2 regions of the Paenibacillus sp. MZ03-122A genome follow, and region 1 is predicted to be linked to the other one. Evidence: riboswitches for the same ligand, from Rfam matches in the RefSeq annotation. Region 1 holds a riboswitch; the other holds the start of a gene.
What was found. Region 1 has a riboswitch for cyclic di-GMP ahead of NLX74_RS12345 (transglutaminase-like domain-containing protein). Riboswitches for the same ligand answer to the same signal wherever they lie in the genome.
Positions count from the first base shown of each region.

Region 1 (14,956 bases):
ACCTGGCACCAGTTTTTGGCCCTGTAATAATGTATCCCTTATTTCAGCATGATTTAGAGTTTTGCGGTTATAGTTGGCTTTAATGTCCCATGTAATTTGTTTGGAACTGGCATTGTAGCTACCTGACTTAGCCCCATTTTGCTGGGTCATATTGTCCGGCCATAATCGAGCTTCGGCCTCCGCGGTTTGTGTTGTTCCGTTATATAACCAAGTGATAGAGGCTTTATTCCAAAAGTCCGGTTTGGTTTTGTCGATTTTCCATTCATTGTTAAATGTGGTTGTATAGCTGATTGTATACGTGTCTTGAATTTTTTTGTGAAAACGTATAGTGAACCCTTTTTTATAATCTAGCGTAAGAGGGATCAGTTCGTAGTCTGACGGCGATGTTAGTGTTGTTTTTCCATCCGCGCTTTGGATCTTCAATGTGTTTGGCAATAATGCCAGACCGCCATTCGGAAAGACTTCGTCGATAACGACTTGGTCCATTGTATATTTATCTGCATTAATGGAAATGATCCAAGGAATTGTTTTGGTGTTATAGTTCGGTTCCTTATAGCCCTTGGTGATAATTACACTTTTCAGTTCTGTGGTTGTTTCTTTTGTTACTCCGTCCGATGTTACACTGTTCGTTATTTTACCATTTTTAAGTACACGATCTATAGCCTTGGTTTGATAACGGATGGTATATGGGGCATCAATATCTGCATTGAACAGTAGATTGAAACCGTTGGTACCGTTGTCGTCAGTAACTGGAGTGACCCTGTATTCCGATGCAGGAAGCTCCTCTTGCGTATCCCCTTTATAAACTTTAAGTGAGCTTGTGACGAATTGTTGGCTGTTATTAAAACGGTCACTCAATACCGCTTTTGCTGCAGGGATTTTTTTGTTGGCAAAATTATATTTGATTGCCCATGAAATTGTTTGTGTGACTGGATCGTATTGCTCTACTTTTTTGCTTAGAAGATCCCCGCGTTTAACGGTAACAGTAGCTGATGCAGAGAGATCCTTCACATTGTCTCCTGAAAAAGTAGCCGTGTTGGAGAAACGGTTATCCTCGCTTGTGATGTTCGTGGAGTATTGAATTCGGTATGCGCTGTTTATACTCTCCTCGTTAAAGCGGATTCTAAAGCCCGTCCCGGCCGGATCAGCTTCGACTGTATACTTATCTGCACTAACAGTGTCCCGTAGCACGGTGGTTCCGTCGACATTGATTTGCAAATGATATACCCGGATGGAATCTTTGATTAGTTCCAATCCTTGGGGAGTTGGGTCGGTTACTACGGCGTGTTTTATAGAATCCAATTGTTTATTTACGTCAACTGTCCAATCAATTCGATTTTTTCCATCGAATTTCCCTTGCTTTTCCAAAGTAGGGCCAGTTGCAGGCTTAATATTTACGATAGCCGTTTGCTCGCCGCCTTTGATTGGAATCGCAATAATGACTTGTGTGCTGCCTTTTTCTATTTGTTTGCTAAAATCGGTTTTGACCTCCAGCTTACCGCTGACATTAGAGTGGCTTTCCACGTAATCATTAAAAGTCATAATTACTTTACCTTGGCGGTCTACGGTGAAATGACCAACTTCTCCATCCGTATTCGTCAGAGGAGATGTAATGTCTGTGTAAATTTGAAATTGCTCAGGTAATTGAAAGGTAAAGGTGTCTCCAGCTTTATACGTATGGTTCGGCAGCTCCCATTCATACCCTAAATGGATGGCGGAGCCAATATCAATACGACTATCGGGATTATACACTGCATCAATAACACTTCCAGAGGAATCTGTGAGGGTTAGCTTGGTTAAAATACTTTCCTGAGTTGCCCTCACTTCAGAAGTTGAACTGGCAGTTGCCTCAACGGCTGGAGCCGGGACAGCAGGTGGGATGTTAATAGGCTCTGAGGGCTTTGGATATACATCGTTAGTCACACTCTGAACCGGATCGGTTCCTGGGGTCACTGGCAGAGCAGAGTCGGGATTTTGTGCATAGGCTTGTGTTGTACTGAATAAGCATTGCAAAAAGAGCAATAACGCAACAACTGCTGTATTCCATTTTTTTCTCATATGGTAAACAAATCTCCTATTCTTAAAATACTTTTATTTAGCGGCTAATGATTATTCCTTCGAGGTCAAGAGGGCTGTATTTATATATTCATCAATCATTCATCTGATGCTATGTTAGCCGCATTGATTTCTTGTTCATAATTTATGGAAATTTACATTCGGGGATGAATATTACCTCCTTTAGTCCCGAAATTAGGATAATGGGTTAGACCTCAATGTCTTTCTGGACTAGAATACATGCCACATCTCAACAATTTCTCAACAAGGATAGAAAAAGAGCCTTGATCATGTGATCAAGGCTCTAAAGAAATGTAGTTCTATTTCTTCATTTTTTAATTTTTTAAAATAATATTAATAAAAACATTGATATTAATATTGCTTTGTTTTAATGTATTTGGAGGGATCTTTGATCATTTCGAATTTTTGTTTACCCTTATACAGTGCTGCATCTACTGTAGTGTCTACGACCACCCATTGATTGTCGATGTAGACCTCGTTCCAAGCATGGTAAGTGTCCACGTAGGAAGATTTGCCCATAACCAGCTTGGTTGGTACATCTACACTTCGTAACATAGCAGCCATCAGTGAAGCATAACCATAGCAAATATCTTTTTGCGAGCTTAACGTACGATCAATTTGCGGTAGATAGTCAGTCGTTAAGGCGAAGGCCTGATTGGAGTCGTACTTGATATGACTAATGACGTAATCATAAATTTTTTGAAGCTTCTCACGATCCGTTGTTGCGCCTTGGGTTAATTCATGGGCTTTTTGAATCGCTTGATTAGTACCGCTCCAGTTAATATTTTGAACGGAATTGAGGTATACCGCTTTGCTATCGTTTAGCTTTAACTCGATCGTATCTTGTCCTATCACTTTATATTGATTACCATTAAGCTGTTCCAAAATACTGATGCTATAGTTCCCATTACCCATCTGGAGAGGGAATACTTCTTCGGACTTTCCGGGTGTCAGATTATAAGAGTATTTTTGCGCATCTTTTGTAACCAAAATCTTGGTTTTAATGTTAGGTTTAACGGAGTAACGCACACTGACCGTCCCATGATTTACATTGTTTTGATCCAACCATACAACACTATCAGCAGCGTAAATTGTCGAATTTAAGAGTATTGCGGATAGCATGAAAAATAGGAGAAGTGTGGAAAATATCATTTTCCCCATAAAAAACTTCCTTTCGGTGGCCAGGCTGCCATCATAAATAGAAGGCCCTATAGCTTTGCGTCCCTGCCTTTCGACAGGTTTGCCATTTCGTATAAAGTTTTCGAAAAAAAAGCACGACAAAAAGCCACTTCAACCGGTAGCTGGCTGCCATCATACAGAAGGCCCTGTAGCTTTGCGTCCTTGTCTTTCGACAAGTTTGCCATTTATCCTGAATAGCTTGTATATTTATTCTATCAGTTAGGTACTCTATTAGGCAAGTTTAAATCTCAAATTTTCGCTATTTATCGACAAAACAAGCTTGCAGATTATACATAAGACCTATTTTATACGGTTTCCCCATTTTTTGCGATAGGAATGAGGCGTTTCTCCAATGTGCTCTTTGAACAGATTGATAAAATGACTTGTGTTGGGAATGCCCACATATTGTGCGATGTCTACAATAGCTACATCACTAGTTTTAAGCCAGCCTTGAGCAGCCGTGATACGAACATTAATAAGATACTCAATAGGGGAAAAGCCAATCTGTTTTTTAAAGTTTTTAGCCAGGTTGAACTTGTTTAGAGCGAACATGTCTGCAAGTGAATCCAGCGTGATCCGTTCACAATAGGATTGATCCAGATATTGCTTTACCTTGCGCACCTCTGCGGTTCCATCTGAATTCGCGTTGGGATTGGTGTAGGGGTACTGCAAAATAATCGTTAACAAGTCAACGATTAGCCTGGATGAGAGCAGTTCAGAGGATAAGCTTCTTTCTGGCTGTACCTGTAATAAGGTGTACAGCTTGTCCAATACTGCACTTGAATCCTTTAGTGAGATTACGGGCTTATTGTGTTTATCGAATTGTTCATAGAAATGGTCAATAAGATTGCCATGTAGATTCACACTAATAAACTCCCATGTCTTCTGACAGGAAGTTTTGTACTGTACATATTCTTCACAATTAATAAAAAGCATATCATGAGGTTTCAATATATAATCCTTGTCTCGATATTGCAATTCCCCCCTTCCAGACAGGGTGAAAAGGAGCAAAAAAGAGGTGAGCTTTTGTCGTTCCATTACATAAGCATCTGTTTTGAAATAGCCTATTTCCTGTATATAGAAGAGGGATTTTTTAGCGAAAGAAGAGGGTGTACATATAATTGCAACTGGATCTTCACTCCAGACATACTGGGCATTTTTTTGGTTTGTTGTCATATCCAATTCCTTTACAAAAAAACAATTTTAGTAAGATAATTGTAGTTTGTTTTACGAATATCCTTTTAGAACCGGAGTCCCTATTTACAAAGGTTATTTTATCACATTAAAGTAATTCATGTAGCGATTAGGGACTGAACAATATATAACAAATATAACATAAAGTACCTATTTGAAAAGGATGAGGCTGGGGAAAATTAGTTTCTTCAATGAATATACCATAGTCTTGCAATTCCACTTTCTGAGTTATATATCCTTTCGGTATCGGGAAAAATGGGACCATATTTCGACAAAATGATTCAAAGGGCTCATTTTGCTAGAAAATAGTTATAGCTTTATTGTGGAGATTTTGTTCACGAAAATGTATGGATAAGTGTGGTTATGCGAACTTAATTTAAGAAAATGTGAAAATTTTGAATATCATGCAATTTGTTCGCAAGAGAGTACAGTGACCTTTGGTATCTGTACAGGCAATGATATGATGGTACTACAGAAGTAATGAAACAAATTTTACAGTCAGTTTGGAGGACTACAGGATGGGAAAAACGAAAAACACAAAAACCGCAGCAGCTTGGTCACTTGTGATGATGGGAGCAGGCTTTGCTGCTACGTTACCTTTTCAACAATTTGGCTGGGCCCGTCTTTTGGCTGGATCTTTTGAAGCCGGACTTGTTGGAGGATTGGCAGACTGGTTTGCCGTAACCGCGTTATTCCGTCATCCGCTGGGCATTCCGATTCCACATACAGCGCTTCTCCCCAAAAATCGGGGCAAGCTGACCGATGCCTTGGTTAACACGGTCGAGAACAATTTGCTTCATAAAGAAAGTATTGCATCTAAAATTGCCGAGATTAGACTGGCTGAGCTGGTACTGAAAAATGTGGAAAAAGGAATACGTACGCCCGAAGCGGTCACTTTCATAGATGTCCTTGTCAAGCAACTTGTTCGTTCGCTTCCACTGGCAGAGCTGGCCCCGGTCATCACAACCGGGATTAAGCGACAGGCGACTGAATTCGATATAGGGCCATTGCTAGAGGCACTCGCCCGGCAAGCTGGCGAGCGGAAGTATGACCAACGGGCGTTGGATTATGCGCTGGAGCAGACGGAGTCCTGGCTACTGCGGTCAGACACCGGGGTTGCTCTTGGCACTCTGGGGATGCAGGCTGTTAGTGGCTTGCAGGTCAGCGGGCTTATGCAGTTTGCCCTGAACGCCTTCCTTGGCTATTTGAATGAGGAGCGTATGGGCGAGATGATTCGTCACTTTTTGCTGGACCGCGTAGCGGAGCTTCAAGATGAAGGACATCCGCGTCGTCAGGCCGTCTTGGAAGGTATCAACACGCAGCTGATCCGCCTGGCAGCCAAAGATACGGTCAGGGAAGGGCTGAATCATTGGAAAAACACCTTTATTGATTCTTGGGAAGGTGATGCAGCTATATCCGAGAAGCTCGAAGAGCTGCGCCGCTATCTGCTGGATTATATGGAGGATGCCGATTATGTAACGACATACATTGTACCCTTACTGGATCAAATGCTGTCTGATTTATGGAGAAATACGCAGCTGCTGGACAAGATCAACTCGTGGATCGTAGCAGGTGTTACCGGAGTAGTGGAAGCAAACCATAGCCAAATTGGTAATCTAGTCCGAGAAAATGTAAATAGAATGGATGAGGCTTCACTGATTGCCTTAATGGAGGATAAACTGGGGCAGGATTTACAGTGGATTCGGATTAACGGTGCGCTTACAGGCTTTCTGATTGGAATTGTCCTTACTGCGGTTCGTATGTTGCTTGAGTAGCAAGGGCAATCTGTGCTAAAGAACGATAAATGAAATTTATGTAGACAAGGTTGTGAAACTATGAGGATTGGTCACCATCCAATGCTGCTGGTTCAGATGAGAGACCAGCAACGATACGCTGATGTTTGGTGCCGGATCACCAGTGGATGAATAAGCGGAACTTTCTTTTAATTACGCTGTCATTCCTGATCGTGATTATCGGCTTGCGTTTGTTGTGGTTTGATTATTACCACAATCAGGATTATCCCCGGGCCAAGGCGGGAATTCTGGATCTGAGGGGCTTGAATTTACAGGAGATAAAGACCCTACCATTAAATGGGGAGTGGGAGTTTTATCCTGGAACTTTATCTTCTCCTGCAGAACTGAAATCCTTACTTATGCAGAAGCAGCGTCAGTCCATTCAGGTACCAGGCTTATGGAGTGAGTCGGTATCTCCTGTGGATCATAAGGCATATGGCATTGGAACCTATCGGCTACTTATTTTGAGTGACAGATCGTTGGACACTTTATACGGACTTCGGATCGGGAAGATCAGTACGGCATCCAACATATTTGTGAACGGCCGTTTAATTAGTCATAGTGGTCAGGTCTCTAGCAAGGTCGAACAGCATATAGGATCAACTGTTCCATTCTCTGCTATGTTTGATGCGAACAGCCAGGCCATTGAGATTGTCATCCAAGTATCCAATTATGATTTTTCTGCTAGTGGAGGAATTATGAAGCCTATCATTTTTGGAAGCGCGGATGCTGTGAATAGCCGAACCAACTTCACGATCTCAATGCAAATTATGGTATGTATTATTTTGCTGCTTCACGGGTTATATATAGTCGTTATATTTTTTATGAATCCACAAAAGAAGGCGCTTCTGTATTTTGCGGGAATTGTAATCTGCACGGTATTATCCATCCTGACAGACGATGACAAGCTTTTATTGGAATGGTTCCCCATAAATCTAGGTCTTTCGTTAAAAATAACTACCCTTTCCTATATTGGAATAGGCATGTGTGTACTGAAGCTAGCGCAGTCTCTGTTGATTCGATCCCGAATCATTCAGATTGTTTTTATAGGCCACTGTGGTTTTGCGGTTCTGGTGTTACTTGCACCTACATCCAGCCTTTATGCATTTCTTATGGCTATTATCGCATTCCCAGCTATTACTCTATGTGCTACAGTTCCCTCCCTTGCTTTTCTTAGAACATTCAGAGGGCAAAAAGAGGCTGTTTTTCTGTTGCTAGCATCCATTAGCATCGCATCCAGCATGCTGTGGGGCATTTTCAAAACCAATGATCTCCCCTATTACCCTTGGGATATTGTGTTGGCTTTTGTGGCATTTGCATCCTATTGGTTCAAACGGTTTTTTAATACGAATGCTGAACTGAGAAGGCTGTCGGCCAGATTGCAGCGCGCTGATCAGGTGAAAAATGAATTTTTGGCCAACACCTCTCATGAGCTGCGAAATCCTCTGCATGGGATGATCAATATAGCACAGACCGTGCTGGAGAATCAGGGCGGCGTCCTAGATGAACCCAACAGGAGAAACATGCAATTGCTCGTTACGGTCGGCCGCCGTATGTCCTTATTATTGAATGATTTGCTGGATGTTACACGTCTGCGTGAAAAGGATATTATTCTGGAAAAAAGAAGCTTGAAGCCCAAGGCCGTAGCCTCGGGTGTGTTGGATATGCTTCAATTCATGACAGATGGGAAACCTCTAAACATGGTAGTAAACATCCCTGCTGATTTTCCAAATGTATTAGCGGATGAAAACCGAGTAATCCAAATCCTGTTCAATCTCCTTCACAATGCTGTTAAACATACTGCTGAGGGGACCATTTCCGTTCACGCACACATCCAAGGCGAAATGGCCAGTATTCAGGTGCGTGACACTGGCGTTGGGATGGATGAGGAGACGCAAAAGCGAATATTTCGTCCATATGAACAAGGAAATTCTCATTTGACGGTTATTGGGGATGGGCTTGGACTAGGGTTGAGTATTAGCAAACAATTGGTGGAGCTTCATGGAGGATCTTTGAGTGTAAGCTCTGAGCTTGGTCAAGGCTCAACCTTTTCTTTCACACTACCGCTTGATCCCTCACCTACCCCAGACGAATCACGCGATAACGAGCAGGTGTGTATGGATGAAGAAGCAGGTACTGATTTTATAGCTCTACAGAATGCAGCTGTGATGCAGGTTGCGGCAGGCTCTGCACGATCTGCTATACTCGCAGTAGATGATGATCCGGTTAATTTAAGGGTGTTAGAGGGCATTCTCGCCTCGGAGCCTTACGACCTTGTAACTGTAACCAGTGCCCAGGGTGCCTTGCATAGGCTGGATCATCGGGAATGGGATTTAATTATAGCCGATGTCATGATGCCCCAAATGTCGGGGTATGAGTTAACTCGGCGTGTGAGGGAATACTTTAGCATTTCGGAGCTGCCTGTGTTGCTGTTGACAGCACGTAGTCAGCAGGAGGACTTATATACGGGATTTCTTGCAGGGGCCAACGATTACATTATGAAGCCTGTGGATTCCATGGAATTGAAATCAAGGGTCCGTGCCTTGACTGATGTTAAAAAGTCCGCAAGGGAGAGGCTTTGGATGGAGGCTGCATGGTTACAGGCACAAATTAAACCTCATTTTTTGTTTAACACCTTGAATACCATTGCATCCTTAAGTCATGTGGATCACACCAGAATGGTGAAACTTATTGAAGAGTTCGGTAAATATTTAAGATCAAGCTTTAACCCTCAAAATCTTGATAGAGTCGTATCACTGGAATATGAGCTTGCTCTCCTAAAATCTTATCTTTATATAGAGAAGGAACGCTTTGGGAGTAGACTAGATATTGTATGGGAAGTAGACGAACAGATATCCGTGTTATTGCCACCGTTATCGATTCAGCCACTTGCAGAAAATGCAATTAGGCATGGTATCATGAATCGGATACATGGAGGCACATTGTGCATTCGTATTCAGCAGCGGGAGGATGGCACAGAAATAGCGATTATTGATGATGGTGTGGGCATGAGTCAAGAGGAGCTGAATCATGTGCTAGGTCCTCAGCAAGAACAGGATAGCGGGATTGGATTGCGAAATACGGATCGACGTTTGAAGCAAGTATACGGTAAAGGGCTGTATATTAGCAGTCTTCCCAACCAGGGTACAACGGTAGGCTTCCATGTTCCCAAGGCACAAAGACAGGAAACTTAATATCTCTGTCCCGTAGGTCCTATACAGAACGAGGCGAAGTAAGTGACGGTTCTAATGGGGACTCTACGGGTTCCGGAGAATTACTCCCAGTCGTAAAAAATTAGGCATGAGCCATTTGCCACTCTTTAAACCAATTTGTAATTTGTTCATTGGGCTTCTCATGAAGTTCTTCCCATAAGGCGGATGATAATAAATCATACCATTTGATCACTAAGTTATTTTTATTCATCTCAGCGCAGGTCTTCATTAATCCCCAGTAGGCTTCCTCTTCTTGGGGGTGACGACTACAGATGCCCTCATAAATAGAGATCGCCTCTTCAGGCTGGGAGTTCCCTCTATACCACTCTGCCATTTTTAATGATATGGATAACCACATTTTATGCAGTCTTTGGCGTTCACTTTCAACCCACCAAAAATCATATTCCTGTAAATAGTCCCCTTTATAAAGTTCCATCATTTTTACATAATAGGGAATGGATTCCTTGTTCATCAGGGGAGCGGATGCCAGAAGGGACTCCCATCTTTCTGTATCTAACAGAACGTTTTGTGTATGCAAAATATAACCGCCATTAGTATTGGAAATCTCTAAAAAGGAATGATACGGCGCTATCGCTTTTCTAATGTAATAAGCGGCTGTGTATAAAAGAGAGTAGGCCTTATCTTCCTCATATTCTGGCCATAGTAATTCAATCAAGGCTGATTTGCGAACCCATTGGTCATGATTTTGGAGCAAGTACAAAAACAACTCCTGAGTCTTTTTAGTTCTCCACTGAATAACAGTGGGTTGCTGATTCGGGTACGTGAAGACGACATATTGAAAAACCTGTAACTGAAGAACTGAAGGCTGATTCTCAGGCATGGAGGCTTGATCGTCACGCTTCAGAATGCGATTCATGGTTTTGATGAGACGTTCTGTCGTGACCGGTTTGAGCAGATAGTCCAGTGCGTTAAGCTCGAAGGCTTGAATAGCGTACTTATCGTAAGCCGTAACAAAAACGATCTGAATATGGGGTTTGTGCTCCAAAATTTGATTGGCTAATTCAATTCCGCTGATCCCTGGGAGTCTTACATCCAAAAAAGCTATATCTATATCATCAAGTAGAATATAGTCCTTAGCCACGAATGGATTCGTAAAAGCTCCTGCAATATGTATGCCTTGTAACTCGCCAAGCAGACGCTTCATATAATCCAAAGCCAACTCTTCATCATCGACAATAACAATCCTTGTCAATATCTCTGATCTTTCCACGTGTACTGTACTCCTTTTTAGGCAGATACATCTTATTATATAGGATAACTTGACTACGGCTATAAGCAAAAAGTTGTAGAATAAAAAAAATTTAAATAAACAGGCGGGCTGCAATGGGTCATCGTTAAGATGAATGATCGCAAGCCCGCCTGTTAGGCAGTGCCAAACTTAAAGATTGACTAACAGTATTGGACGAATATTTACAGAATCCAGCGTGTGACCTTTTCCAGTGCTTGTCTGGATTTTTCCCGCTTGGGTTCATGAGCACGATAACCGAAGGCAGCAATGACTGAAATATCGAGCAGCCCGTTCTCCAGCAGTCCTTCTTCCTCCAATATGGCATGCACCTGATCGTAATTAAAGCCCTCAATTGGACAGGAATCAATACCGATCTGAGCCGCTGCTGTCATCATATTGCCTAAGGCAATGTAGGTTTGCTTGGAAGCCCAGTCAAATAACGTACGTTCGTTTTCCAGCAGACGTTGACTTTCACCCTGGAAAATCTTATAGCGGCCTGGCAGTGAGGCAAAGTCTTCCTCAGACATACCTTTAACCTCTTTATACATATACTCCACGTAAGGAGAATCATAACGAACATCCTTGCGCGCCAAAATCAGGACGACGTGGCTAGCCGCAGGGATCTGCTTTTGACCGCCGCTGGAAACTGCAGCCAGCTTTTCTCTCAATGCCTGATTTTGCACAACTACAAACTGCCATGGTTCAAAACCGACGGAGCTTGGAGAAAGTCGTCCGGTTTCGAGAATGAACTGAAAATCCTCTTCCGGTATGATGCGATTGGGATCGAATTCTTTCGTGGCGTGCCTGAACAGAAAGGCGTCCAGAATTTCCTGTTTTTTAGCTGATGTATTAGACATAAAATGTACTCCTTTGGGTATGGGTTTAGTTGGTACTCTATGGGTTTTCTGCTACTATAATGAGAGCTGATATCGAATATATAGTTATCATATAGAAAGTTTTTGCAGGGAACAAGTACGCACATATTTGTTCCTTGTCATACGTCTGGGGCTATTGGTTTACACATTCTACAGAAAGAAGGGGTATACATGGCACAGGAGATGGAACATGCAGTTAGCGTTAATTTTGGATGTCCGGTAGCGAAAACCGTCGGGGTTATAGGCGGCAAATGGAAGGGAGTCATCTTGTATCATTTGACCACAGGACCGCGGCGCTATAACGAAATTCGACGGACCTTGCCTAATATTACACAGCGGATGCTAACCTTGCAGTTGCGCGAATTGGAGAGAGATTGCATTGTGCACCGTGAAATTTATAATGAGAATCCACCGCGTGTGGAATACTCGCTTACCCCGTTAGGAGATACGTTAAGGCCGTTGCTGGATTTTATGAGAGACTGGGGGATCTTCTATGGAGAACAGGGTTGCGAGCCTGTGACGACAACTTCCAAATCAGGCAAGCACTTCTGTTAAGGGGAATGAAGAAAGCCCGCCAAATGATTTCATAGAAGACGCATAAGAAATCATTAGCGGGCGGAATAAGGTCAGATACACTTATTTAAACTCGATGGCTTCGTTCATCTGTGCCCAGGCTGTTTCTCCAATGATACCCAAGCGCCAGATAGCGATTCCTTTGAGGTCATAACGTTTGGCTAAACCGATCTTGGCGTTAACGGTGCTGTCTTTTTCGCTACCCATCGAAATCCCCAAAATAAGCTTGTCCCGCGAGGTTTCCTTCAAGGCCAGTTGTATGGCTTCATCCACTTTTTCCAAAGGCTCAGGCGTAGCCTTCTGTCCGTAATCATAAGCCATAATGATCAGATCGTCCGCCAGATTGCCCAGCGTTTTGTAGTCATAGCCAGAGTAAGAGCTGTTCAGCGGATGCAGAACGACGGTGAGCTTGAGCCCGGCCTGATGCGCTTTGGTCGATAGCTTTTTAATAAAGGCGTTGTAGTCTGAACGCGCTTTGGCTTTATCGCCGCTCCACCCCAAACCTTCCAGGTCTAGCGTAATGCCTTTAAATTGTTTGTCGGTGGCGGTGCTGACGATTTGGGAAATGGTCTGTTCTTGAAGCTGCGCATTTTCCAAAATCTTGGTCAGCTCGTGATTGCCATCTCCAGAATAGACCATCAGGTAAGGGGAAGTCCCCTGGCTGTCTGCCTCCTGCACAATGGACTCCGGTGTTACGGTTCCAGCGGCTTGAGGCCATTTGTATTCCTTGCCGTTTGTCGTAAATTGTCCGTTCGTATCAATTCGACTCCAGCCGAAGGCAACTGCGTTAAAATCCGGTATTTTGGATTTCTGGTCAAAGGAAGACAGCGCATAGAAGCCTACTGTATACATAGCTTCACGAGGCGATGTAATGGAGACCGTTCGTGTTCCCTGGTTCCAGTTCACCGTGGCTCCAAACTGCTGCCCGAAAAAGCTCAGCGGAATCATGGTGCTGCCGTGCACGGTTTGCGGAGCGGCTGTTAGTTGAACCGTTTGTCCGTCCACTGTGGCATTGCGGCTACCCATCTTTAGAACCACCTGCTTGGTAGCAGAGCCTTGCGCTTTGGTAGCGGTGATGCTTTGGCTGGCTTGATCCCATTTCACTGTAATGCCAAGAGCCTCAGAAATAGCGCGAAAGGGAACCATGGTCGTGCCGTTCATCATGGCAGGTTGTACGGGGAACGGTAATGGATATCCGTCCAGCATGATGCTGATCTTACCGGTCTCGGCTTGTGCCAAAGGGCTATAGAGGCCCACTGTGGTACTCAGAAAGATAGCACTAGATAACAGAGCCTTATTTACGATTTTCATCCTATGATCTCCTATGCTCAATAGATTGCAATGCTATCATGTTAGAATCGTGAGGTTCTACCTATTTTACCAAAAAAATGATAGAAAGGTGAATGTGAAATAATAGGATGAGATGAATCTAAGTATGTATTTAAGCTGAATATTAATCGTTTTCTTTCATACCAAAAAAGCTGACCCCTTTTAAATAGGTGTCAGCTTTTCTTTTTAAAACGGTCTTAACCTTTATACGTAACCCAGATTACTTGCGGCGCTTGAGTGCAATGCCGACAGCTGCGGCACCAAGAACGACTGCAATGATCGAGAGGACGAGTGCTGTCGTTTGTGTAGCAGAGCTGGCTGGAGCAGAAGCGGCAGGTGTAGCTTCTACAGCATTGTTCGAAGCAGGTGCGGGGCTGCTGCTATCTTTAGCCGCATCTGTGCTCGTATGGCCTGCTGCCGTGCCCGCTGAATCGTGTCCGCTGTCTGCGGCAGGGGCAGGAGTTGCGGACGTGGCATCCGCCGTGATTTCAGTAATGGAATGTGGATTATTACTTCCTTCGTCACCTGTCCATTCCACGATACTTCCGTCACTGTAATATTGGAAGGCGTCCCAGGGGGCTGCGGTATTTTGGTCTGGATTTTGCGCTACAAAGCTGAAACGCTGATACTGACCCGCTTGAATGCCGTCTTTTTCAGTCGTCCAGGTCACGGTGGTTACTTTGCCAGAGCTGTCTTTTTCCGTGGCTACTTTCCAATCCGGTACAGGCTCGTATTGTTTGAAAACGACCTCTTTCGGAATTTTCAAGGCGACTTTGGTGGTTGGAATGTTTTTTTCCACGGGTACTTTCAATGTGTACGTTTCCCACGCATTAGGTTGTGAAACAGAAGGCTTGACTGTCACATGTGCACTGGCCATACCTGCAAAAAGTAAGGCACCCGCCGCAATTAGACCCATAGAGGTCGCAAGCCTGGAAAATCTGAATTTTGCTGTTTGAATCGTTGTATTCATATTTATTTCGCTCCTTTTAAGTGAGGATTTCATACAATCCTGAAGTATAAAATAATTATTTTTTACCGCCTACATGCAGGGTGAATTCAGCATCAACCGCATCGAGTGATGCCGTCAGAGCATGTACTTTTACCGCCCATGTTCCTTCGGAGGTCATCAATTCCTGACTGTGGAATGGTTGTTGCTGCTTCACGGGTAGAACAAATTCCTGTTGATCTTGGTCAGGATCTGCTGGAGTGAGCGTTAATGTAACCTGCTGGATTCCCGAAACGGCAGCACCTTTGCTATCCTGAACGGATACCTTGAATTCATTGCTGCCTACAGTATTGGGGCTGACTGACAGCGTAACGTTGTATCCGCCCGTAGTGCGAGTCTCCTCAAACGGAACAGCAGGTGCCTGGCCGGGTGACAGGTGAGTAAGCACCGCAGTCAACAGCATCACGAGCAGGCCGACGGACACCTCGGCACGCAATCCCCGGGCGGCTTGCTTGCTGGGCGCCGCTTGC
Region 1 covers NZ_JANAVI010000005.1:31,506-46,461, forward strand. The annotation lists gene NLX74_RS12340 (collagen binding domain-containing protein) at 1-2,058, opposite strand, end outside; gene NLX74_RS12345 (transglutaminase-like domain-containing protein) at 2,428-3,237, opposite strand; cyclic di-GMP riboswitch class I at 3,250-3,331, opposite strand; cyclic di-GMP riboswitch class I at 3,370-3,448, opposite strand; gene NLX74_RS12350 (helix-turn-helix transcriptional regulator) at 3,556-4,431, opposite strand; gene NLX74_RS12355 (DUF445 domain-containing protein) at 4,968-6,224, shown strand; gene NLX74_RS12360 (hybrid sensor histidine kinase/response regulator) at 6,371-9,436, shown strand; gene NLX74_RS12365 (response regulator) at 9,537-10,685, opposite strand; gene NLX74_RS12370 (NAD(P)H-dependent oxidoreductase) at 10,886-11,560, opposite strand; gene NLX74_RS12375 (winged helix-turn-helix transcriptional regulator) at 11,750-12,133, shown strand; gene NLX74_RS12380 (stalk domain-containing protein) at 12,215-13,462, opposite strand; gene NLX74_RS12385 (YcnI family copper-binding membrane protein) at 13,701-14,450, opposite strand; gene NLX74_RS12390 (copper resistance CopC/CopD family protein) at 14,506-14,956, opposite strand, start outside.

Region 2 (14,956 bases), on a different contig from region 1:
TGCCTGTATTCGTCGCTTCCTTTCTGCTTGGAACGCGTCACCACCGGAGCATAAGCCGTCGTCAGAACGACCGGAATGAAGCCCAGCACTTCGATGAGTCGGAGTGCAACGGAGTATTGCCCGACCGCAGCATTCCCCAGCAGTTCACCGATAATGACTTGATCGATCCGTGCCTGTACATATACAGCGGAGGATGACAATATAAGCGGCCAGCTGTGATTCATGATTCGGCGAGCTGTGGTTAAGCGGAACGTCCATCGGTTCACACGTCGTCCTTCCTTATGGAAGAAATACAGCAGTAGCAAGCTTCCCAACAGAAACTCTCCATGAGCACACAACGCTACCAACCATATCGGAACACCGGACAACAACAGAATGATTTTGATGGTGGAGCCGAGAACAAAAGCGGTATTCTTGGCAACGACCGTGTATTTGGACAGCATCTGCGCACGAAACCAGTAGTCGATGATATCAAACAATTGAAATATCGAGGCCGTAGCCAGGATCAGATTGATCAACCGCACTGAACTATCTTCCGGTCTGAGCAGTGAAATGAAGGAATAGGACAGTACAATGGCTATCAGAGTACCTACCAATTTCAGCAGAACCGCCGTCCCCAATAGCTCATGCTCATCCTTGGGGTCTTTGACAAGATCGCGTACTAATATAGAATCAAAGCCAAGGGTCGTGAAAATCAGAAACATCCCGAAAAAGGATTCCGCATAATTCCACTTTCCCAGTTCCTCAGGTCCCAACACTCTCGCCATGATGATGCTGACTGCCAGGCCAAACACCATGCGAATCATTTTGTCACCGAACAGCCAGGATGTATTCACCAGCAAACTTCTGCGCGGTTTGGCGCGTTTTTTGACTAATGTCATAGGTTTTACTCCATCTTAAAAAATGACCTTTCGCACAGCCTTATAACCTGCTGTTCTGTCAATGCAGCTGCAATCATGTACAGCGAAGAGACCCCCGCTCAGGCGGGTGGCCTCTCCATCTCTTACACGACGACAGAAGCTTCAACTGCAGCCTGCCTTTTTACCCGCTCCAAGTCTGTATCCACCATCATATGAATGAGCTGCTCGAAGCCTACTTCCAATCGCCAGCCCAGCTTTTCTTTCGCCTTGGCACAATCGCCGAGCAATAAATCTACCTCTGCCGGACGGACAAATTGAGGATCAATTACGACGTAATCCTCATAATTTAAACCTACATGGGAAAAGGCAATTTGCAGCAGTTCACGTACAGAATGCATTTCTCCTGTGGAAATGACGTAATCATCCGGTTGATCCTGCTGAAGCATCAGCCACATCGCCTTTACATAATCGCCTGCAAAACCCCAGTCTCGCAGTGAATCCAAATTTCCCATGCGCAGCTCCTGCTGCAACCCTAGCTTGATACGAGCTACCGCATCCGACACTTTACGCGTTACAAATTCCAGTCCTCGGCGTGGCGATTCGTGATTGAACAGAATGCCAGAGCAAGCAAACATATCAAAGCTTTCGCGATAGTTCACTGTAATCCAATGGCCGTACACTTTGGCGACACCGTAGGGACTACGTGGGTAAAACGGAGTCGTTTCTGTCTGGGGTGTCTCCAGCACCTTACCGAACATCTCGCTGCTTGACGCCTGATAAAAGCGCGCTTCCGGTTTGGCAATTCGAACCGCCTCCAGCATATTGGTGACAGATAGCGCTGTAATCTGCCCTGTAGCCAACGGCTGCGGCCACGAGGCCGCTACAAAGGATTGAGCAGCCAAGTTGTAGACCTCATCCGGGTCGGACTGACGGACGGCTTCGATCAATGAAGCCAGATCGGTCATATCGCCGGAAAGCCAATGAATGTCATTCTGGATATGCGCTACATTTTCAAAGTTCGGTGTGCTGGTTCGTCTGCGCACCCCGTATACCTCATAATCCTTCGACAGCAGCAACTCAGCCAGATAGGACCCGTCTTGTCCGGTAATCCCTGTGATCAGCGCTTTTTTCATTCCAATTCCCCCACCGTTTTTTATTGTTCAACCAGATCCAGGCCTTGAAATGCCTGATACACAGACTTTAATCCCTCTTCTAGTGAAATACGCGCCGACCAGCCCAGTCCGGAAATACGGGATACATCTACCAACTTACGCGGCGTTCCATCAGGGGCGGAGGTGTTATAGGTAATTTCTCCCTCATAGCCGACTACATTCTTCACTCGTTCAGCCAGCTCACGAATGGAGATATCCTCACCTACGCCGATATTTACAATTTCATTTCCCTCATAATTGTTCATCAGGAACAGACAGGCTTCAGCCAGATCATCAGAATGAAGAAATTCTCGGCGCGGCGTACCAGAGCCCCATACTTCTACAGTCGGAGATTGATTCAGCTTGGCTTCATGAAACTTGCGGATGAGCGCAGGTAGCACATGAGAGGTCTGGAGATCAAAATTGTCGCCCGGACCGTATAAATTCGTCGGCATCACAGAAATAAACCGAGTTCCATACTGACGGTTGTAAGACTGACACATTTTAATCCCGGCAATTTTAGCAATCGCATAGGCCTCATTAGTAGGCTCCAGTTCACCCGTAAGCAGATATTCTTCTCGCAACGGCTGCGGAGCAAATTTAGGATAGATACAGGTAGAGCCGAGGAATAACAGCTTGCCTACATTCGCCCGGTATGCCGCATCAATCACATTCGTTTGTATAAGCAGATTGTCACGGATAAAATCAGCCGGATATTCGTTATTCGCCAAAATCCCACCAACCTTGGCCGCTGCCAGAAATACATAATCCACAGGCTCTGTTTCAAAAAAATGATCTACGGCCTCTTTATTGCGTAGATCCAGTTCACGGCTTGTGCGAGTAATAATATGACGGTAACCCGCATTCTGAAGCGCTCGGACAATAGCGGAACCCACCAGTCCGTTATGCCCTGCTACATATATGTTGGAATGAAGATCCATACTTATCCCCTACCTTCTTTGTGAAAATGAAAGACTTTAATACGCATCCTTGGAGCCTAGCAGCACACGAAATGTTTTCAGCATAATGATCATATCTGTGCGGAAACTGCGTCTGGATATGTACTCCAAATCCAGTTCTACCATCTGGTTAAAGCTTAGATGATTACGACCGCTGATCTGCCATAGACCGGTGCAGCCTGGTGTAACCGTCAGACGCAGCTTATCCCTCACTGTGTAATTATGGACTTCTCTTGGCAACGGGGGTCTGGGTCCTACCAGACTCATCTGCCCACGCAGTACATTGAACAGTTGTGGCAGCTCGTCGATGCTCGTTCTGCGAAGAAAGCGACCCACACGGGTAATTCGGGGATCGTCCCGCATTTTGAACATCGCACCCTCAATTTCATTTTCCACCAGCAGTGCAGACAATCTGGCTTCGGCATCAGACACCATGGAACGAAATTTGATCATGCGAAACGGACGCTCATTTTTCCCAATACGTACTTGATAAAATAATGCACTGCCTTTTGGGTCCTCCAGCTTAATCAGCAGAATGACAAGCAGAAATACCGGGCATAGCACGATGATTCCAATGAAAGACAATATAATATCCATGCTTCGCTTCACGAACGGGTATACGTTCCATCCTTGCCGCCGTTCAAGCCCATGAGCGACCGAATATACATCCACTGACGCGCCCAGCACTTCGGCCTCGTTCGAGCGGGAAGAAGACACGTCTCATCACCTCGCTCCTTATTGATAATTATTATTTATACATTGTTAAAAGAATTTTATATACTCTCATTCTCCTCCTTTTTATTCATGTCAGATTGCGTTCCTCCATACCCCTCTCGGCGCGGGTATTCGAACGCTTCACATTATTAAGTACTACACCCAGAATGCGCGCCTTTACTCTTTCCAAATTCGCTTTTGCTTTTTTGACGACATCCTTTTTGACCCTCCCTGCCTGCACCACCAGAATGACTCCGTCACACATAGCGCTTATAATTAAGCCATCCGGAAAGGACAGCAACGGCGGCGTATCCATTAAGATCACGTCATAATGTTCTTTTAGCTCAACCAGCAGAGCATTCATTCTACGGGAACTGAGCATCTCGGACGGATTGGGCGGGTTCGGTCCGGCTGTAATTGCATGCAGATGGTCAATCCCGGTTTCCTGAACCACATCCTGCCATGCCTGTTGATTGGCAAGCACCCGTGTCAGCCCTGTATGATTACGCAAACCAAACATATGGTGCAAGGAGGAGCGGCGCAGATCCATATCCATAATCAGCACCTTTTTCCCCTCTTGCGCATAGGTTACAGCCAAATTGCTAATCGTGACCGTTCTCCCTTCACCCGCTTGAGCGGACGCCACCATCATAACCTCAATCGGCTCGTCTATAGAAGAAAACTGGATATTAGTGCGAAGCATGCGGTACTCCTCCGAAACGGAAGACTGAGCATGTAGGGATGTAACGAGCTGATTATTGATTAATCGCGGCATATTGCCCTTCACCTACCTGTTTAGGAGTTGTAGTGGAGCTGTCAGAGCGTTTATCTTCTTTTTTCATTTTCGTAATCAGGGATAGGGTAGGCAGACCGAGTTCTTTTTCAATATCCTCTTCATTCTTAAATGTATCATCCAGTACCTCCAGCAAAAATGCCAAACCTATTCCCAACAATAAAGAGGTGGCAAAAGCAATAAATATCTGTATAGCGGGATTACTATTCACGGGAACTGCTGGATCATTCAGACTGGCTTCGCTTAGGATGGTGACATTGTCCATTTTCATGATAGAGGGAATTTGCCGTTTGAATACTTTGGCTACCGCATTGACGGTTTTTACAGCCTTCGTATACGATAAATCGCGGATTGTTACATCCATGACCTGTGAATCACCTGCGGTGTTCACTCTTAATTTTTGCGCCAAAGCTGACGGAGTGACCTTAAGGTCGGGGAAGCTGGCGACCACCTGATCCATAATCGCCGAGGAGATCATAATTTGCTTATAGGAGTTCGTTAAGGCTATATTCGTTTGAACTACACTGTAATCAACGACACCTGCACGATCCGGTCGTGGCGTCTGGTTGATAATGAGCTTTGCGGTAGCTTCATAAATCTGCGGGGTAAAATATACATTTTTTATGCCCACTACAGTACATACCAGCAGTACGATGCTACCAATCAACCACATTCTTTTACGGATCAAACGGATGTACTCTTTCAACTGCACAAGACCAGTCCTCCCTGATTGACTTGTTTTCGATGCAATAACGCTTGTACTGATCCTCTGCATAACGGGGAAAAGAACGATGCATGACCCTCTAATCTATAGTAAAATGTTGTATAATAGCGCATAGAAGGTCCAGCCAGCGAATAAGCACAAAATGCTCAATCATCGGTGGCCTCTTAGGGTATATAAACGAAGACATAAGTGAAAACTATGAAATAAAGATACGTTATGTAACTTACATAACTAATTTATGATACAAAACGTATCTTGTCAAGCGTAAAATTGCTTTTTTACCTTTCTTAACCTTGCCTTCAGGAGGAAAAACAGATGAATTATGGCACCCGCATCGCTGAATTACGAGAACATAAGGGATTAAAACAAGAGGAACTAGCGCAATCCCTCGGAATTACGCGGGCAGCTCTTTCACACTATGAAAAAAATAGGCGCAAGCCAGATTTTGAGATCCTGACCAAGCTCGCTGATATTTTCGGGGTAACGATTGACTACTTGGTGGGACGTACGACCCATCCGGCGGCAATATTGGATTCAGATGTGAGGGAATTTGTGGACCAGCTTGAACTGTCCGACGAGGATATTCTGCAACGTTTCAACCTGACCATTGACGGACGTACCTTGTCTGAGGAAGAAGCCAAACGTTTTATTGCATTTGTCCGAATGGAACGAATGATGGAATAAAGAAAGCTTCCGATTGCTTCACGTCTCGCTCAAGTAAGACCAGCCGTTGGAATTTACTCGCGCTTGTCCTTCCGGTATGTGGTTCCATCAGTGTCGTTTTCTAGCCATTCTGGCATCGTGAACCCACATTGGAGCAAAATGTCCCGGATGTCCAAGTCGATAGCGGCTTTGTCTACTTTCCGTGCGTTGTTTTGAAAAAGAGGGTTGTTCACCCCTAATTCTGTCTCCTTGTTCATTCAGCACTAACCTCACTTTATTATTCTTGGTCACCGGAAAGAGATTTCCTACAAAACCATGTATGTATAGTCATGAACAAAACTATTATATATGAATACATACCTGCAATGTTGTCGTCTTATGACGAGAATATAAAAGGATTTTCTTATTTTTTTCTTCATTATACGTAAAGTATTGGCAAATCAGAACAATTTTCCAACAAAAAAGAACCTGTCAGGTCCTATTTTCTCCTGATAGGTTCTTTTTTGTTTTATTTCGAAATGATGTTAGGTATTCGTTAACTCAGGTCCTATATACATTCCGATCTGTTATTAAGCGACCTCGGCTGCCTGGGAAACCTGAGTGCCTCCGGTCGCCCGGACTTTGTAGACATAGTGGCCTCCAGCTTTTACTGTGCGGTCTGTATACGTGCTTCCCGCTACTTGCGAGGCAATCACCTGATAGGCCCCGTCGGTCCCGTCAGCACGCAGCACATCATAGGAAGATACGCCTTCTGCCTGAAGCCAATTAATCTTTACCGCCCCATCCTGAACAGAAGCAGCCTTCACCCCTGTTGGGGCTGAAGCTGCGGTCTGATCTGTACTTTTTAATTCCAAAATATATTGTACCGCTTCGCCAGGACCCAGCTTTTCTTCAAAATCAAGGGCAGGAGAAGCCTTGAGCCCTGATATGGAACGCTGTGCCTGACTGTAAGTAGAACCCGCTCCAAAACGTTCACCCGTGTACAAACCGGCTTTCGGCATCGTTACCCGTACACGAACGGTCTGCGGGGTAGCTTCGAAATTCACTAGATTCACCAGCAATTTGTCTGAAGTAGCGCCGCTACCTGCCAGCGGTTTAAGCTTGGACGTATCCACCGCACGAACATAGACCATCTTGTCCTTGGTATCCTCTGGATTCAGCACTGTATACGTCAGAGGTTTTCCATGGGTGGCATAGGCTAAGCTCAAGCGTCTCATGATCTTAACGCGGGTGTCCTGTCCTTGCCCGAACGGATAAATTTCTGTGTTGGCCGGGTTATGACTTTGCAGATCGAAGCCTGTTTTAAACAGCGTATAATCTTTATAAAAAGCAGCGTGCTGGATAAACATATCGGCAAACCCGATTTGCGAACGCATAATCCGATCGAATGCGGCTGCTTGTGGCTGACTAGCCCCGTAATCTGGATTGTCTCGATGCGTATCATTGGTGCCGAACTCTGTGTTCAGCATCTTTTTCGCCAATCCATTGCTCGAACCGCCGAAGGTTTTCAAATTTTGGACGAAGCTGCCCCCGCCCTCTTCATTATACGATTCACCATAGGCGTGTCCATTGGTCAGGTCGGTGACTTCCTCCAGCTGTTTACGTTGCGCCGGGTCCCGTTCCCATCCATCTGGGTCACCGCATTTTTGCGTACCACTGGTTTGATTTTTGCACGCTTTGGTAGAGTACGTTGGCCAGTAGGCCCAGCCCGGTGCTACGGTTTTGAGATGCGGTGCCAATTGCTTGCCTTCTGTATTCAACCACTTGGCCACAGCCAGATTTACCGCCTTGGAGCGATTAAATAAGCCAGGTTCGTTATCTACTTCATAATATTGAAGATAAGAACCGTATTTTTTTACATAATCGCGCAACTTTTGCTTGGCCGTCTCTGGCAGAGAACCATCTTTTTGCAGCTTAATATCACCTGTATATAAATACAAAGCAGACGATTGCATATTATACTGCTTTAACGTTTGATAGTAATCATCCACGTCTGTACATGCCTTGCCCACATTACTGGCACAGGTCACCCTCATGACGTTGCCACTATAAGCAATGCCCAGCCACTTGAGAACGTATGGTAAATGCTTAACTGCACCCTGATCATAATAAAATTCTTTATTGTTCACATTTGTTCCGGTCAGTATATATTTACCGTGTACCGGTTCGGCCGCAGGTGAAGCTAACGTCTCCAAGCTCAAGTCATCCCAAGTCCACCACACATTTTTATCTTCTGCAGAGGAGCAGTATAGGCAGCGCGCTGTCTTTAGCTTGAGTACGTTAACACCGCTTTGCAATTGCTCTTTGGGTATATATAACTCGTAGTTGTTTTTGAAATTAAAAGCACTCCCAGTACCGGATACCCCGGCAATCTGAATAATACCGGACAACTGATGATTTGAAAATACAGCCATTTGCGGGACTGCTTTGCCCGCATCCAAAATCCGAACACGGAATATCATACCATTGGGAGGAATCTGATTCAGCTTATACTGGAGTGTCAGTTCAGGGTTCGTGGACGCATTCAAACCGGGAGGAATATCTCCACTGCTGAGCAATACCGGAACTGTTGTACTCTCTTCTGCTACCGACAACGCTGACAATGCTCCTTTAGCAGACGATTCGGTAGAGGCAGCTGCTGTAGAAATGTCGATATTATCCCTACCGACCATACCTTTGAATTCCGCTGAAGAGTCATCCCTCTGACCCAGCTTCCATACTGGACTGGCAGCCGCTACTTTATCCGTCTGCAATTCTGCGCTTCTTGAAGGCGTGTATATAAACCAAGCGATCATCGCTATAGCTACGACCGCTAATAGTCCAGATAAAACGATTGTATACCTATGGGATAACCATTTTTTTATCATATGATCCACCCTCTCTCCTCATATTTTTAGACCGGGAAAGAGTATCAATCAAGGAAGAAACAAAGCGTTTCCGGGAATCACCGCTTTCGCTTCATGCTGACTTTCCCACATTAGACGTGCCATCGCGTCGCCTTTTTCATCATAGTATTCCACTTTTAAATCTACCATTTTGCCTGCTTCCAAAGTAATACTGCCTTTACGCTCCGTCCAGCTTTGTTTGAACCAGCTGTCAATCACCAACTTGCCGTCTACCCATACGCGAATACCATCATCGGATATCGTTGTGAACGTATAGGTCTCGCTATATTGTGGTTTGATTTTCCCCGTCCAGCGAACCGAGAACTGATCGGCATTCACCTTTGGATCAGCTGCAATGGCGCGCCAGTTGTAGTCCAGCTTGCTATCTGTACGGATCAAAGCAGGACTTCCATTCAAATTCATATTGTTAAAATATTCGCCCTGCAGCCCGTTCACATATACCACATCAGGGACGGAAGGAGGAGTCGGAGCCGGGATAGGCTCACTTTGTCCCTCGTCCGGTAAGGTCGGTACATCTGTCCCAGGTTGTTCGATTGCTGCCAGCCCATTTTTCACATCATCCCGTGTCAAACTCTTCGAATCATTCATATAATCCTGTATTTGGTTTGTTGTGTTATTCTCGGTCAGCATCTTGCCCCAAGTCATGGAGTATACCCATTTAGGCTGAGCCTGCAACACCTCAGAACTAGGCATCTCACCGTGCTCCCCAATAGCAATCGGCTTATTCCGTGCCAGCCCGAGCAGACCTTCGTAATGACTTTGCTTAAAATCATTGTTGTAAATGTCTACTGCCAAAATGTCCACTTTGTCATCCCCCGGGTATTTCGGGGTATACGGGACGGTATACGAATTGGGCGCATTCGGACTCCATACCCACAGCAGATTGTTCAATTGATGTGTGTTTGTAAAACGGTCGTACATGATATTCCATAGCTGATTAAAATTAGTTTTGTTTCCCCACCAGAACCAGTCACCATTCATTTCGTGGTAAGGTCTCCACAAAACCGGAACCCCTGCATCACGAAGCTGCTTTAATGATACAGCGACCTTATCCAGATCGGCAATGAGGAGGTTATACTGCGTAGTACCTGGGGTCACGTATTTGTTGAACTCTGCCTGACTTACTTTCGCCTGTACATTGGCCCAAGTCAGTGGCCTACCCGGTAGCGCTTCATGAAAAGTCATCGTCACAATACCACCGGATCTGCTCCAACGGATAGCACTATCGACGACATTTTTACGTTGTGCTGCTTCTGTAGTGTCGGATTGACCAGAGATGGCACCCATCTCATAGCCGTGCAGACCAACATATGCCTGACTGATTTTTTGGACCTTGTTACTTAATTCATCCGGACTTTCCAAATAATCATGCTGACCGGTGACTATTTTTTTCCCTGAGATGTTGAGTAAATAATTGTATAGTTCACGGGCCTGAGTAGAAGCGTCCGAATTAACAGGTTGTAATGAAGCGGCATTCGCCACAGACAGAGAATCACCAAAACCGACGGGCAACAATGAAAAAAACATAACAACGGGGAGTACATGACGTATCAGTCGATACAGAGGAATAAAATAGAATCTCACTTTCGCTCTTCCTTTCGGTAGCCAGGCTGCCATCCTTGTAGAAGGCCCTTTAGCTTTGCGTACCTGCCTTTCGACAGGGCTGCGTTTATCGTTGGAAGGAGTTTGGATTCCTTCTTACCCTAAGTATCGACTTTTTTTTACCAAAATTTAATAGGTCATGTTCATGAATTTACAGGTTTTCGCCCAATTTCGACAGTTCGGGCTATGAATTTTCATGAATTCGTCTTTTTTTCGTTTTTACGAAAACAATTATGAGATAAATTGGTGACGGGAAATTTCATTCCAATCCATACAAAAGCGTACAATATCCTCTTCAACCAATTCAGAACCAGTCTGCACCTCAATAAAATCCACATCGGTCACAGCCAAAATGCTATGCTTCGTTCCTTCAGGAATGCGAACTACATCACCAGCTTTTACTTTGTGCAGCTTCTCATTCAAAATAATTTCCGCCTCACCACTAATAATGGTCCAAATTTCACTCCGTTTGAAATGAAGCTGATAGCTGATATTTTTGCCTTTCCGTACGCGGATTCGTTTGGTCAATACCTCGTTACCCTCGTCATATTTGACATAATCCACAACCCGATACTGCCCCCAACGACGTTCTTCATACATTGGACGCTGATCATGAGCCTTGAGCACTTCCTTAATGCGAGGACTTTCAGCCTTATTGGTCACAAGAATACCATCCGGGCTAGCAGCTACAATCAGATCATTCGTTCCAATGATCGCCACAGGAATGTCTAACTCGTTAATAAGACTCGTATTGACGCAATCCTCCGTTACTACACCTCTGCCCACTTGTTGATTAGACATTTCTTCTGTGAGCGTATTCCAGGTGCCCAAATCCTTCCAAAAACCATCATACGGAAGAACTACGATATCCTTTTCCTTCTCGACTACTTCATAGTCAAAGCTGATTTTTTCCAGAGATGCGTATTGCTTTTGCATTTCTTCATAATTCAGCGGCAAACCCTTGGATGCCAAGATATCCAGCAAATAACTTAATTTGAATGCAAAAACCCCGCAGTTCCATAGAGCATTGCGTTCAATCAGACGCTCCGCCTGCTCCCGGTCGGGTTTCTCTTGAAAATGGCTCACTTCGCGGTAGCCAGTGCTACCTTGGGTGGCATCGTTTTTCGGAATAATGTAACCATATTTCTCTGAAGGATAGGAAGGGACAACCCCGATTAAAGCAAGCTTGCCTTCACTCTCCTGGAGTGTATGTTCCAGCTGGGCTACGGAAGCGAAGAAAGCATCCTCAACATAAGGATCTACAGGCAATATAGCTATAATTTCATCAGGGGAAACACCAGCAATGGAATATAGATAAGTCGCTGTCAGCGCAATCGCAGGAAAGGTGTCTCTGCGTTCCGGCTCAACAATGATGCGCGTATTCGGCCCGACCTGACTCTGGATCATTTCGACCTGTGCTCTCCCCGTCGCAATAAACGAGGATTCTGATAATCCGTTGTCTCCCAATTGTCTCCATACCCGCTGTACCATGGATTCCGAAATCCCCTCCGGGCTCTCCAGTACCTTCAAAAATTGTTTGGAACGGGAATCGTTGGACAAAGGCCATAATCTTTTACCGGAACCACCAGACAAAAGTACGAGCTTCATAACTCTCCACTTCCTCTCTATATTGGTTGGATGATCGGATGGGGCAAAGTTGAGTAGCCCGCTACGGGCTGGATTTGATCTTACGATCGCTGTTGCCGTGGGATTCTTTGGATTGTGTAAGACATTTATATGTAAGAATCCCAAGTCAAAGGCGAACGCTCCGCTTCTCCAGATTCAAATCCATCCCTGCGCTACTCAAAAATGCATCATACCCGATCATACCTTGTGGTGCAAAAGGCACGACCGGACATTATTAAGTCCGGTCAGCCTGTAAAATGTTCGAAAACTCAGAGTTTGCCCGCTGTGCTTGCAAGCTTCAAGTAATCGAGGTTTCGTAACGCCTTGCCCAGATTGCCTTCGGCAACCGCAATGGCGTACTTGATCGGAAGGAGCGGCTTCAACCGTGCCGCTCCCTCCGATACGCCCTTCCTACTCCCCCCATAAGGTGGGAGTTTAAAAACTGTGACTCCACGGCGAAAAGCAGCGGAGCGGGCAGAATTGTTCTGAAGAAGCGTCAGCGTTTGCCTTTATCCCCGGATTTTAACCTTTGAATGTTTTATATAATCCAGAAAATCCGGGGGTAACAGCAATCGGAAGAACAATCTGCACGCGCAGCGCCTTCAGCGCCTCCAACACCGCCACAGTCACTTTTTAATCGGTCACTTCGGTCACTTTTTAAACTTCCACTTTATCCCGATTCCACCCACTCATCCGCGGACGACCCACGGAGTAGTATTCCAGCCCGGAGCCTTGGATCTGTTCCTCAGCGAATACGTTACGACCGTCAATGAGAACCGGCTTGCGCAAAATGGAGGCCAGTTGTACGAGATCGACTTTTTTGAACTCTTCCCAATCGGTCAACAGGCACACAGCGTCGCTACCTTCAGCGGCTTGCTGTGGGGATGAGCACCACATAATATTCGGGTGATCCACGCGCTCCTTGAATTTATCCATCGCAATGGGATCATACAGTTTGACAATAGCGCCTGCCTGAATGAGCGTTTCTACGATTTCCAGTGCTGGAGCTTCGCGGATGTCATCTGTATTTGGCTTGAAGGCGAGGCCCCAAATGCCAATGGACACACCGTTCAGTTGACCCAGCGATTCGCGCAGCTTGGATACAATCATAAAGCGCTGGTCGGTATTCACCTCGACCACCGATTTCAACAACTTAAATTCATAGTCTACATTACCTGCAATTTGGATAAGCGCATTTGTGTCTTTTGGAAAGCAAGAGCCACCATACCCGATCCCTGCTTGTAGGAAAGAGGAGCCAATCCGTTTGTCCATACCCATACCGTCAGCCACACAGGTTACATCGGCGCCAACCTTTTCGCAAATATTAGCGATTTCGTTAATGAACGAAATTTTAGTTGCCAGAAACGCATTGGACGCGTATTTGATCATTTCAGCACTACGGATATCCGTCACATAGATTTTATCCGTGAACACCTGATGCAGAGTGACCATGGTTTCACGCAATCCTGTATTGTCCAAACCAATAATGATGCGATCCGGATAAAGCGTATCATTGATGGCTGAGCCTTCTCTCAGGAACTCCGGCGCGGAGACGATATCGAAAGACAAACTCGTGTGACGAGCCAACACGTCCTTAATCTTTTCGTTCGTTCCGACAGGTACAGTACTCTTGGTCATAATAATCTTATACCCGTTCATGGCTCTCCCAACATCAGCGGCCGCCTGTTCAATGTACGACAAATTCGCCTCACCGTTAGCCAGAGAAGGGGTACCTACCGCCAAAATTACGATATCCGAGCGGCGTACCGCATCGGCCAAATCCGAGGTAAACTCCAACCGGCCCGCTTCCAGATTCAACGCGATCAATTCTTCAATACCCGGTTCATAAATCGGAGATTCTGCCCGGTTCAACATGTCGATTTTGTGCTGCTCCAGATCGACACAAATCACCTCATTACCTTTTTGCGCAAAACATACACCCGAGACGAGCCCAACGTATCCAGTACCGATTACAGCCAGCTTCATTCCGTTCATCCTCCTTTTAGAAAGTTCACATAGGCTTGTTCTACATACTTTTTTAATTGATCCTTGAAGTTTTCTTCATCAAATTTGCGGGCATGGGTAATGATATCGTCCACATTCCACGCATGTTGCTCAACCTTTTCGACGGCCTCCAGCACATCCTCTACTTGATGCTTGCGGAAAAATACGCCGTTCACATGAGGAACAATCGTATCCAACGCTCCCCCACCCTGAAAAGCGATGACAGGCCGTCCGGCCGCATTCGCCTCCAAAGGCGTAATACCGAAGTCCTCTTCACCCGGAAAAACGAGTGCTCGGCATTCTGCCATCAGCTTGTTAACCTCTTCATCCTCAAGCCTGCCGAGGAACTCAATGTTCGGGGCAGCCATACCTTCGAGTCGTTTACGGTCCGGTCCTTCACCCACAATGCGCAGCTTGAGACCGTTACGTTTGAATGCTTCGATCGCGAGATCAATGCGCTTGTAGGACACCAATCGGGATACGATCAGGTAATAGTCACCGATGTTTGTAGCGCGTTTAAAACGGGATGTATTAATAGGTGGGAAAATCACATCCGAATCCCTTTGGTAATAGTGCAAAATTCTTCGTTTAACAACCGAAGAGTTGGCGACAAACTGGTCTACGTTGCGAGAAGTTTTGGCATCCCATGTTTTCAACCGGTTCATGTACAGCTTGAGCATGTTTTTGAGCAGGTTGGATTTGGACTGCCGGGCCATATATGTATCGTAATCCCAGGCAAACCGCATCGGCGTGTGACAATAACAAATGTGAAACGTATGTTTGGGTACCTGGATGCTTTTCATAAATGCACTGCTGGAGCTTAAAACAATGTCGAAATCCCTAAAATCAAAATCACGGATAGCAATGGGATACAGCGGCAGCACTCCTTTGAAGTTGTCCTTCACTCCTGGGACTTTTTGTAGCCAAGTGGCTCTAATATCCGCATCCTTCAAG
Region 2 covers NZ_JANAVI010000007.1:74,871-89,826, forward strand. The annotation lists gene NLX74_RS16350 (flippase) at 1-881, opposite strand, end outside; gene gmd (GDP-mannose 4,6-dehydratase) at 1,004-1,993, opposite strand; gene fcl (GDP-L-fucose synthase) at 2,014-2,952, opposite strand; gene NLX74_RS16365 (sugar transferase) at 2,989-3,687, opposite strand; gene NLX74_RS16370 (CpsD/CapB family tyrosine-protein kinase) at 3,773-4,459, opposite strand; gene NLX74_RS16375 (YveK family protein) at 4,440-5,189, opposite strand; gene NLX74_RS16380 (helix-turn-helix domain-containing protein) at 5,517-5,885, shown strand; gene NLX74_RS16385 (hypothetical protein) at 5,939-6,121, opposite strand; gene NLX74_RS16390 (PD-(D/E)XK nuclease family protein) at 6,434-8,731, opposite strand; gene NLX74_RS16395 (glycosyl hydrolase) at 8,780-10,354, opposite strand; cyclic di-GMP riboswitch class I at 10,368-10,448, opposite strand; gene NLX74_RS16400 (sugar phosphate nucleotidyltransferase) at 10,604-11,980, opposite strand; gene NLX74_RS16405 (UDP-glucose dehydrogenase family protein) at 12,656-13,984, opposite strand; gene NLX74_RS16410 (glycosyltransferase) at 13,990-14,956, opposite strand, start outside.
Region 2: linked by a shared signal. The riboswitch ahead of NLX74_RS16395 (glycosyl hydrolase) and the one ahead of NLX74_RS12345 (transglutaminase-like domain-containing protein) in region 1 are both predicted to bind cyclic di-GMP.